3 regions of the Novimethylophilus sp. genome follow, and region 1 is predicted to be linked to each of the others. Evidence: riboswitches for the same ligand, from Rfam matches in the RefSeq annotation. Region 1 holds a riboswitch; each other region holds the start of a gene.
The links. Region 1 has a riboswitch for cyclic di-GMP ahead of VGK14_RS13380 (sensor histidine kinase). Riboswitches for the same ligand answer to the same signal wherever they lie in the genome.
Positions count from the first base shown of each region.

Region 2: another riboswitch for cyclic di-GMP. It lies ahead of VGK14_RS13880 (EAL and HDOD domain-containing protein); the one in region 1 lies ahead of VGK14_RS13380 (sensor histidine kinase).
Region 3: another riboswitch for cyclic di-GMP. It lies ahead of VGK14_RS00810 (methyl-accepting chemotaxis protein); the one in region 1 lies ahead of VGK14_RS13380 (sensor histidine kinase).

Region 1 is NZ_DASXVH010000090.1:22,984-26,808, forward strand. Features, by position in the region: gene VGK14_RS13370 (putative bifunctional diguanylate cyclase/phosphodiesterase) at 1-399, opposite strand, end outside; gene VGK14_RS13375 (response regulator) at 426-878, opposite strand; gene VGK14_RS13380 (sensor histidine kinase) at 868-2,487, opposite strand; cyclic di-GMP riboswitch class I at 2,607-2,691, opposite strand; gene lysS (lysine--tRNA ligase) at 2,757-3,825, opposite strand, start outside.
Region 2 is NZ_DASXVH010000099.1:7,045-10,869, forward strand. Features, by position in the region: gene VGK14_RS13870 (MBL fold metallo-hydrolase) at 1-177, shown strand, start outside; gene VGK14_RS13875 (phosphomannomutase/phosphoglucomutase) at 181-1,554, opposite strand; gene VGK14_RS13880 (EAL and HDOD domain-containing protein) at 1,574-2,809, opposite strand; cyclic di-GMP riboswitch class I at 2,881-2,969, opposite strand; gene hemN (oxygen-independent coproporphyrinogen III oxidase) at 3,088-3,825, shown strand, end outside.
Region 3 is NZ_DASXVH010000010.1:31,512-35,336, reverse strand. Features, by position in the region: gene bioC (malonyl-ACP O-methyltransferase BioC) at 1-371, shown strand, start outside; gene bioD (dethiobiotin synthase) at 368-1,087, shown strand; cyclic di-GMP riboswitch class I at 1,120-1,204, shown strand; gene VGK14_RS00810 (methyl-accepting chemotaxis protein) at 1,304-2,464, shown strand; gene panD (aspartate 1-decarboxylase) at 2,530-2,910, opposite strand; gene panC (pantoate--beta-alanine ligase) at 2,958-3,800, opposite strand; gene panB (3-methyl-2-oxobutanoate hydroxymethyltransferase) at 3,800-3,825, opposite strand, start outside.

The DNA of each region.
Region 1 (3,825 bases):
CCGTTCCTCCATGCGCTTGCGTTCGATGGCATAGCGCAGGGAGCGCATCAGCAAATGGCTGTTGACGTGGTCCTTGACCAGGAAATCCTGGGCGCCGTACTGCACCGACTGCACCGCCAGCCGCTCGTCCGCCAGATTGCTCAACACCACGATCGGCACGTTGAGCGCGGCCGCATGTATCGTATACAAGGTTTCCAGGCCGGTGCCGTCCGGCAATAGCAGATCGAGCAGGATCGCGGTGATGTCGTGCCTCTCCAGCATTAGCAATGCGCTTTCCAGCCGATCCGCCGCCAGCAGGTTGAACTGCCGGTCGCCGCCTTCTGCCAGCAGTTCGGTAACCAGGCGTATATCGCCCGGATTGTCCTCAACCAGCAGGATATTGATCGGCTCGACGTTCATGGCAAGCTCCACGGGTGAAGTGGCGGTTAATCGCCGACGCTGGAAGGCAATTTAACGATGGTCAGCCAGAAATTTTCTATCGACTGTATGACCTTGATGAACTGGTCCAGATCGACCGGCTTGGTAACGTAGCAATTGGCATGCAGGTCGTAAGTGCGCAGGATGTCCTGCTCGGCCTCGCTTGATGTGATGATGACCACCGGAATGCGCTTCAACACGGGGTCGGACTTGATTTCCGCCAGCACCTCGCGCCCGTCCTTCTTCGGCAGGTTGAGATCGAGCAGCACCACGTCCGGCGTCGGCGCCTCGGCGTATTTCCCCTGCTTGCGCAAAAATGCCATCGCCTCCATGCCATCCTGCACCACGTTGAGGTTGTTGCGTATCTTGCTCTCGCGTAATGCCTCCTGCGTCAGCCGGACATCTCCCGGATTGTCTTCGGCCAATAAAAACTCTACCTGTCTACCCAATTCATTCTCCATGACGTCTCCTTTCCCCATGATTCACAGGTAAGGTGAAATAAAAAACAGTGCCTTTGCCCGGCTCGGATTCTATCCATATTTTTCCGCCGTGGCGTTCGACGATTTTCTTGCATACCGACAGCCCGATGCCGGTACCGGGATATTCATGCTTGCCGTGCAAACGTTGAAAAATGACGAAAATGCGCTCGAAAAATTCCGGCGCGATGCCGATGCCGTTGTCGCGCACCGAAAGCAGCCATTCGCCGTCCCTTTTTTCCGCTCCCACATGCACCACCGGCGAGGTCTCGCCGCGGAACTTGATCGCGTTGCCGATCAGGTTCTGGAACAGCTGCGTCAGTTGCGAAATATCCGCGGTCAACTTGGGCATGGGGTCGCGCGTGACCACCGCGCCGGATTCCTCGGCCGCCAGCCGCAGATTGGCGATCGCTCGATCAAGCGCAACACCGGATTCGCACAGTTCGATCGGCTTGCCGTGCGTGCCGACCCGCGACAATGTCAAGAGGTCGATGATCAGCGCCTGCATGCGGGTGGCGCCATCCACCGCAAAATGGATGAACTCGTTGGCGTCCGCGTCCAGCTTGTCCTTGTAGCGGCGCGCTAGCAATTGCGTGTAGCTCGCCACCATGCGCAACGGTTCCTGCAGGTCGTGCGAGGCCACGTAGGCGAACTGCTCCAGCTCGCGATTGGAATGCGCCAGCTCCTCGGTGCGCTCCGCCAGTTCTTGCTGGGTGCGCTTGAAGGCGGTGATATCGGAAAACTCCACGATGAAATGCGTCACCGCGTCATTGTCGTCTTTCACCGAACTGACGTTGATCCAGGCGGGAAACTCCTTGCCGCTCTTGTGGCACAGCCAGGCCTCGCCCTGCCAGCGCCCGCCATTGGCGACGGTCTGCCGGATCGCGGCCAGCGCTTCGGATTGCTGGTCGGCAAATAGATGCTGCCATGGCTTGCCTGCCAGTTCCTCGGGCAGGAAACCGCAGATTTCGATGACCGTCCTGTTCGCATGCAGGACTTTGCCTTTCATGTCGGCGATGAACACCGCCTCGATGTTGCTTTCGAACGCCTGCGACAGCAAGCGCAGCAACTCGTGCTCGCTCTGGAAATAGGCATCCAGCGAGATTTGGGAATCGAGCAATGTTCTTTTGATCAACGCCGACATCGTAGCCAGCAGTTTTTGCTGGTCACCGCCGCAGTGGCGCAGCATTTCGGGCAATATGCTGGCGAGATATCTGCCGTAATCGCCGAGATGCCACTTGGGCTTCAAGCCGGCTGCCTGATGCGCCATGCCCACACGCATCCTGGCCAGCGCATACTCCAGCCCGTACTCGCCGCTGCCGAGCTGTTCGAAATAAGTGAGTTGTTTCTGCTTGAGGCTGGCGAGCTGCCCGGCATCCTGCAGCAGCTTGCCGGCTTCGGCATCGGCCTGCAAACGGGCGTAGAAAGCGTCGGCGAATGCCGCCCCGTCCAGGTCGAGCCGCTGGTGCAGGTCGTTCAGCAGCGCAATGTCCTGTGCACCGAACTCGAGAAAGTCCTTGCGTCGACGAACGTCTTCCGCGTCGAGTCCCATCGACTCGGCCAGGGTCCGATCATCAATGCTGGCATTTACCATGTGATCCATCTCCTCGGTAGCCAAGTGCCGGCAATGGCGAAAGCACTTGCTGTACGGTCCGAAGAAGCAGAGCTAGAGGCAATTCAGGAGGGAGTTCGAGATATCGATGAACCCTGCGACCTGGCAATCCCGCTGTCCCCGACATCATCCTTGGACCGGAAATTTTGCGCCCCCGCCTTACGGTCGGGTTCGCCCTTTTCAGGTAGTGTTAATTTGACATTAGAATGCCAAAACAGCCGGCTGTCAATTTAGCGCGAAAGTCTTGTTTTTCAAGCCTCTGGACGCATGTGCGGGAACAGGATCACGTCGCGGATGCTGGGCGAGTCCGTCAGCAACATCACCAAGCGGTCGATGCCGATGCCACAGCCGCCGGTCGGGGGCATGCCGTATTCCAGCGCGCGAATGTAATCGGCGTCGTAGTACATGGCTTCGTCATCCCCGGCCTCCTTGGCCGCCACCTGCGCCTTGAAACGCTCGGCCTGGTCCTCGGCGTCGTTCAGCTCGGAAAAGCCGTTGGCAATCTCGCGCCCGGTAATGAACAACTCGAAGCGCTCGGTAATGCCGGGACGGGTGTCGGATGCGCGCGCCAGCGGCGATACCTCGACCGGGTAGTCGACGATATAGGTCGGCTGCCACAGCTCGGCTTCCGCGGTCTCCTCGAACAGCGCCAGCTGCAGCGCGCCGAGGCCGGCGTGCGCCAGCGGCTTGACGCCGAATTTGGCCAGCTCGGTCCGGAGGAAATCCGCGTCGTCCAACTGGGCGGCGCTGTATTGCGGCGCGTACTTGAGAATCGCCCCGGTGATCGTCAGGCGCTGGAACGGCTGAGACAGGTCGAGCTCGCGTCCCTGGTACGTCACCACCGCATCCCCGGTCGCAGCCATGGCCGCGGCGCGGATGCAGGCCTCGGTGAAATCCATCAGCCACTGGTAATCGGTATAGGCGGCATAGAATTCCATCATCGTGAATTCCGGATTGTGCCGCACGGAGAGCCCTTCATTGCGGAAATTGCGGTTGATTTCGAACACGCGCTCGAAGCCGCCGACGACCAGGCGCTTGAGATACAGTTCGGGCGCGATGCGCAGGAACATCTGCATGTCCAGCGCATTGTGATGGGTCTTGAACGGCTTGGCCGCCGCGCCGCCGGGGATGGGGTGCAGCATCGGTGTTTCGACTTCGAGGAATTCGTTGTCCAGCATGAAGCTGCGAATCGCGGCGACGACACGGCTACGCGCGATGAAAGTTTGGCGCGTATCCTCGTTCATGATGAGGTCGACGTAGCGCTGGCGGTACTTGATTTCCAGGTCGGTGAGACCATGGAACTTCTCCGGCAACGGGCGC
Region 2 (3,825 bases), on a different contig from region 1:
GCTTTCGAGATGTTGTCCGGGGATTTTGGCGACCGGTATATTTATGCCGGTTTGGGGACGACGATTCCTTTGGACAACGCTGCTTCAGCGTCCGGAAAAATGCCTGAGTTTACGCAGGAAGACAGGATGGTGTATCGAACATATGTCGCTGCGGAAATCGGTGAAACAGGCAGGTAGTTTTCAGAACGGAAGGGCAGCCCCAGGTGCCGCCGCCAGGATGACCTGCCGGAATTGCTCCTGAATACGCTTGAGCGCAGCTTCGTTATCCGCCTCGAAGCGCAGCACCACCACCGGCGTGGTGTTGGAAGGCCGCATCAGGCCGAAGCCGTCGGCATATTCAACGCGCAGGCCGTCGATGGTGATGATGTTCTGGGCATTCGCAAATCGGGCCTCTCTTTGCAGCTGAGCGATCAGCGCATGCGGTTCGCCTTCTTTCATCTGAATATGCTGTTCCGGGGTGCTGACGCTGTCCGGCAGGGCATGCAGCACTGCCGAAGGGTCGTCGGACCTGCTGAGGATTTCCAGCAGGCGACAGCCGGCGTAGAGGCCGTCGTCGAAGCCGTACCAGCGCTCCTTGAAAAACACGTGACCGCTCATTTCGCCCGCCAGCGCGGCCCCGGTCTCTTTCATTTTGGCCTTGACCAGGGAATGCCCGGTTTTCCATAGCAGCGGCCGGCCGCCATGTTGTGTGATCCATGCGTGCAGATTACGCGTGGATTTGACGTCGTAAATGATGGTGGCGTCCGGCTCGCGCGACAGCACGTCGGCGGCGAACAGCATCAGCTGCCGGTCGGGGTAGACGATGGTGCCGTCCTTGGTCACCACTCCCAGGCGATCGCCATCGCCGTCGAAAGCCAGCCCGATTTCGGCATCGCCGGCTTTGAGGGCGCGGATCAGGTCGGCCAGGTTTTCCGGCACCGAAGGATCAGGGTGATGGTTGGGAAAGTTGCCGTCCACATCGCAATATAGCTCTTCCACCTCGCAGCCCAGCGTGCGGAACAGTTTGCCGGCAAAAGCGCCGGCAACGCCGTTGCCGCAATCCACCGCGATGCGCATCGGCCGCGCCAGCTTGAGGTCGCCGGTAATGCGCGCGACATATTCGGGCGCGATATCGTGCTTGCCGTAACTGCCGGTGCCTTCGAACAATTCGCCCTGTTCGATGCGCTTTCTCAGGCCCTGGATGGCTTCGCCGGACAATGTCTCGCCGCCGAGCACCATTTTCAGGCCGTTGTAGTCCGGCGGGTTATGGCTGCCGGTGACCATCACGCCGCAATTGGTGCCAAGATGGCAGGCGGCGAAATACACCATGGGCGTGGCGACCAGTCCCAGATCGATCACATGGACGCCAGCCTTGCGTATGCCTTGCGCCAGCGCCGCCGCCAATTGCGGGCTGGACAGCCGGCCGTCGTAACCGATGCAGATCTGTGTCTGGCGCCTGGCCGTGGCTTCCGAGCCGATTGCCTGGCCGATCGCCTCGACGATTTGCGGCGTGAGCGTCGTACCGACGATGCCGCGAATGTCGTAAGCCTTGAAGATTTCCTGGGGAAGATTCATGGATGGTTTATTTATTTAATTAACTCGGTTCAAATAGCCGATGCAGCATCTCATTGGCCCAGGTAATAGATTCCTGCTGCTTCTCCATCAGCGTAGGAATGGGAATTCCCAGCATTTCCGCCATGTCTGCGACGCTGTCGAAATCCCCGTTTTCCAGCTGGTTGCAGATATTCAGCATCACGCCGATCTTGCCTTCGCGTTCGAGCAAAGCATGGCTCACTTCATCCACCAGATTGAGGCTGTTGACGATGTCTCCGATCGGCATGCCCAGCGCGCTGTCTGCCAGTGAAAGCATGCCGGCGACATAGGCACGTTCGGGCATGATGTTGACGGATTCAGCCATCGACTCCATCAATCTGCCGCGATGCACCGCCAGTTCAAGTATCGGCGTACAACCCCGGTCGTTCTGTTGGGTAAACAACAGAACCTGCAGCCATCTGCCCAACTGACGCATGCCGAGTATATGGATCGCTTGTCGGATAGAGCCTATTTTATTTGAAGAATAGAAGGCCGGGGAATTAATCAGGCGCAGCAAGCTGTAGGTCAGCCCGGGATTGCCCTTGAACGATGCCTCGATCTCGCCGAAATCCGCGTCGTTGTTCACTTTGGCCAGCAGGTTGAGCACCGCCAACCTGGTGGGGTCGGTCATGCGGCCATCGATGATGGCGGGGTGGGCAAAATAATATCCCTGGAACAGGTCGAATCCGGCCCGGCTACAGGCATGGTAGATTTCGCGCGTTTCCACCTTCTCGGCCAGCAGCCTGCAAGGCCATTGCCGCAGATAGTTGACCAGTTGGGGCAGGCTGCCGATATCGGTCTGCAAGATATCAACCTTGATGATATCCACCAACTCGAACAATGGGCACGGTTCTGCGTGAAAGACATAATCATCCAGCGCGAACTCATAGCCTATTTCCTTGAGATGGCGCACGCGAGCAATGATCTCATCGGTGATTTCGATATGCTCGAGAAGCTCCAGCGTCACCTTGTCTTTGGGTAACAGGGTGATGGTATCGCTCAGCAGCAACTCCTCGGCGACATTGATGAACAGCTTGCGGTTGCCCATCAGTTCGATCATGCCGATATGGTTGAAGGCGCTGATGATGACATTGGCGGTGGCGGCAGTGTGATCGAAAGCATTTTTCGCTTCGGGCTGCGCGTCGCGATACAGCAATTCCATCGCGACAATGACGCCGTCCGGCCCAAGAATGGGCTGATGGGCAAAACAATAATCCTTGAGTTGTGCAACAGGCATGCGGGGCCACTTTCTTGTTATGGTTGTGAGCAGGGAACCGGAGGCAGGCAGATCACAGGAGTATCATGGCTTTCGGCAGCTCCGCTATCGTATAGTGAGACACTACTTAGACCGGAAACTTTGTGCCCTCGCCTTTCGGCCGAGTTAACCCTTTCGTTGCGGTTATTTTGGGTATTTGCGGGGTGCTGTCAACTGATTTTTAGGGTTCTGCGTGAAATTTTATCCTGCTTGTTATAAATCAAGATATAAGGGTGCATGTGCCGGAGTATAATTGGCGTATGGAATTCTCTACCGAACTGCTGCACAAATACTGCAAGGCCGGACCGCGTTACACCTCCTATCCCACCGCGCCTTATTTCCATGAGGGCTTCGGGCCGGCACAGTGGGAACAGGAGCTGCGCGAGAGCCAGGACAAGGGCCGCGATATCTCGCTTTATGCCCACATCCCGTTCTGCGATACGCTGTGCTACTACTGCGGTTGCAACATGATCGCCACCAAGGACTACAGCAAGGCCGAGTCCTACCTGCAAGACCTGTTCCGTGAAATCGACCATGTCGCCGCGCTGATCAATCCGCAACGCAAGGTCAGGCAGCTGCATTGGGGCGGCGGTACGCCAACCTATCTCAAACCGGACGATTTGCGCCGCTTATACGACTACCTCGCAGGTAAATTCCATATTGCGCATGACGCCGAAATCGGCTGCGAAATGGACCCGCGCGAGCTGACGCGCGACCATATCCAGGCCCTGCGTCAAAGCGGTTTCAACCGGCTAAGCCTGGGCGTGCAGGATCTGGACGACCGGGTACAGCACGCAGTCAATCGCGTGCAGCCGGAAGCCCTGATCCGTGAAGTGTACGGCTGGATACGCGATGCCGGTTTTCACAGTGTCAATTTCGATCTCATGGTCGGCCTGCCGCACCAGACCGTCGCCAGCTTCGAGCCGACGCTGGATAAAGTCATCGCGATGGCGCCGGATCGTTTTGCGGTGTTCAACTACGCTCACGTGCCGTGGATG
Region 3 (3,825 bases), on a different contig from region 1:
CGAGCGCCGATCCGGCGCATACCCATGTCAGCCGGTTTCTGGACATGCACGACATCGGCGATGCCCTGGTGCGCGCCGGCTTCAAAGATCCGGTGATGGACATGGAACGCTTTACCCTGACCTACGACGATGTGCGGGGGTTGATGCGCGACCTCAAGGCCATAGGCGCGCGCAACGCGACCGAAGGGCGCAGGCGCGGCCTCGAGGGAAAATCGTTTCTGCAGCGGCTGGCCGACAATTACGAACGTTTTCGCCGGCAGGGCAAACTGCCGGCCACCTATGAAGTGGTTTACGGCCACGCATGGAAGGCACAACCGCATCCGTCGCTGCCGGGCGGGGCCCAGCCCATCACCTTGCACCGGCACAAATGAAGCAGGCCTATTTCATTACCGGCACCGATACCGGCATCGGCAAAACCTTCGTCAGCTGCGCCTTGCTGCGTGCGTTTGCGGCTCAGGGCCTGCGCGCGGTTGGCATGAAGCCGGTCGCGGCCGGATGCCGCAGCGAACACGGCAGGCTGGTATCGGATGACGTCGCGCAACTGCTGGCGTCGGGCAACGTCGAGGCGGACCGGGACGCGGTCAATCCCTACGCTTTCGAGCCGCCGTTGGCGCCGCATATCGCCGCCGCCATGGCTGGAACGCATATCCGGCTGGAGCCGATACTGGAAAGATTCGCCATGCTGCAGGCCCAGGCCGACGTCGTGATCGTGGAAGGGGTGGGAGGCTTTCGCGTGCCGCTCAACGACAGCCAGGACACCGCCGATCTGGCCGTCGCGCTGCAGCTGCCGGTCGTTCTGGTGGTCGGCATGCGCCTGGGCTGCCTCAACCATGCTTTGCTGAGCAGCGATGCAGTCTCGCGGTCCGGCTTGCGCCTGGCAGGCTGGGTGGCGAATCAGGTCGAGCCCGCAATGCCGGCATTGCGGGACAATATCGCAACGCTCGAACAGCGTCTGCCGGCGCCACGCATCGCAACGTTGCCGTTCCAATCGGAACTGGATAGGCATCCGGCGCAAGGAATCTCCGCTGCCGCCGAATTTCTGGCAAGCTGGCCCGAACTCCGCTCTAGGAGCGGAGTTGTTGACTAACGGGCACACAGCTTCCATAATCCCACCACATCGTTTGATAAAGGCGAGCCTGGCCGTAAGGCAGGGGCGCAAAATTACCGGTCCATGGCGGTATTTCAGGATAGCGGGATTGCCGGACGACACTTCTTGCTCCCCACCAAAGGGTGGGCGGTGTCAGTGCTATCACGCCATTCCTGATGTCGATCTGGCCATGCCTCACGAGGAGATCTTGGCATCATGAATTCAATATTGGAAAAATTGGTTGAGAATCTTAATCTGCGCAAGCAGTTCCTGATTCTTTCCGCACTGGTGACGATTGCCTTTGTCGTGAGTTATTTCGTCAATTCGCTGCCGGTAACCATTGCCTTTCTGATTTTGAATATCTTCACGGCGCTATGGTTCGGCATGCGCGCCGCGCGGCGTGCCACGGCCATCGTCGGGGCTCTGCAAACAATGGCGGCAGGCAATCTTTCGAAGAAATTCGGCCTCAACGGCAAGGACGATTTCGCCTGGATGGGCTACGAATATGACAACGCTCGCAAAGGCACTGCCAAGCTGATCCTGACGCTGCGCGACACCGCGGTGGACCTCAACGGCGCTGCGACGGACATGAGCGGCATCTCTTCGCGCACCAAGGAAGCCATTGCCAGCCAGGGCGAGCGTACCCACCAGATTGCCGACAGCATCATGCATCTGGCGGATCAGATCAAGGATGTCTCGTTGCATGCCTCCAATGTCGCGGCAACGGCGCGCGAAGCCAATACATCGGCGGTCAGCGGCAGTGCGGTGGTGGGTGAGACCATCCATGCGCTGGAGCATATTTCCAGCGATGTGCAGGGCATCGCCGAGTCGATTGCCTCGCTGCAAGACGAAATCAACAAGATCAGCACCGTGATGCAGGTGATACGCGATATTTCCGAGCAAACCAATCTGCTGGCGCTGAATGCCGCGATCGAAGCCGCACGCGCCGGCGAAGCCGGACGGGGATTCGCTGTGGTGGCCGACGAGGTGCGCAATCTGTCGCAGCGTACCGGCAAGTCCACCGAAGAAATCAACCAGATTATCACCAGCCTGCAGAACAAGGCGCAGCAGGTATCCAGGACGGTGTGCGAAAAGCAGGGCGATGCGGCTACCGCCGCCGGTAATGCCAAATCTGCGGATGCGGCGCTGCAAGGTATTCTGACTTCGGTCAAAACCATCGTCGGCATGTCAGACACCATCGCCACACTGGCGTCGCAGCAGGAAACCGCAGTCGGCGGCATTACCGAAGCGGTGACTTATATCGAGGATTTGTCCCAGCAGAACGCGCAGGAAGCCAATGCCTTCCACAGCATGTCGCAGAGCCTGAAAGAGAAAGCGGAAAACCTGAGCACGGTAGTGTCGAAGTTCAGCGTTTAGCTGTCAGCCGACAGCCAAAAGAAAACGGCAGCCCAGGCTGCCGTTTTTGTTTTTATCCGACCGAGTTATGCGGCCTGCACCGGAATGTCGCGGCGCTTGTCCTTGATGCGGTTCATCGCATCCACGTACACCAGTTCCGGCTTGTATTTTTCCAGTTCCAGCTCGTTGTACACGGCATAGGTGGCGATGATCAGGATGTCGCCGGGCATGGCCTTGCGCGCGGCGGCGCCGTTGACCGAGATGATGCCGGAATTGCGCTGCGCGCGGATCGCATAGGTGCTGAAGCGCTCGCCGTTGTTGACGTTGTAAATTTCAATCTGCTGGTATTCGCGAATGTCCGCAGCCTCCAGCAATTCTTCGTCAATCGCACAGGAACCTTCATAGCCCAGCTCCGCATGCGTAACGCGCACCCGGTGCAGCTTGGATTTGAGCATGGTTCTTTGCATATGGAGCCTTTAGCTATCCGTTTGATTCAAAAGGACGGCTATTATAATCAGTTGAGCTGCGGGACGCAAAATTCGATATTGTCGATGAGGCGGGTTTTCCCCAGCCGTGCTGCGCCCAGCACAACCAGGTTGCGGTCGTTTGCTGCCGCCGCAGCCAGCGTGTCGGCGCTGCGCACCTCGATGTAATCGACAATCCACCCCATCATCGTCAGGTATTGCATGGTTTGCGTTTCGATCGCCTTGAAATCGCGTCGTCCGTCCCGCACCGTTTTTACTACCTGTTGCAGCGCCTTGAACAGGCGCGGCGCTTCGACGCGCTGCTCCGGCCTGAGATAGCCGTTGCGCGAGCTCATCGCCAGCCCGTCGGCCTCGCGCACGGTTTCACCGGCGACGATGGCAACCGGCACGTTCAGCTGCCGCACCATTTCGCGGATGATGAATAGCTGCTGGAAGTCCTTGTTGCCGAACAGCGCGGCCTGCGGCTGCAGCAGGTTGAACAGCTTCAGCACTATGGTCGCGACACCGTCGAAATGACCGGGACGATACGCACCGCACAGCTCGCCCGCAATCGGCGGCGCTTGCACGATGACGGTTTGCGGTTGCGGGTAGAGGTCGGCCTCATTCGGCGTGAACACGACATCTACGCCGGCAGCATAGAGTTTCCGGCAGTCCTCGGCCAGCGTGCGTGGATAACTGGCCAGGTCTTCGTTGGCGCCGAACTGCAGCGGATTGACGAAAATGCTGGCGACGATGCAATCGCCATGCTGCCGGGCCTGTTCCATCAATGAGATATGCCCGGCATGCAGATTGCCCATGGTCGGCACGAAAGCGATGTTGCTGACGTTATGCAGCCGCTCGCGCAGTTCGGGAACTCGGGAGATGATTTCCATCAGAATAAATGTGCGGGCATGGGGA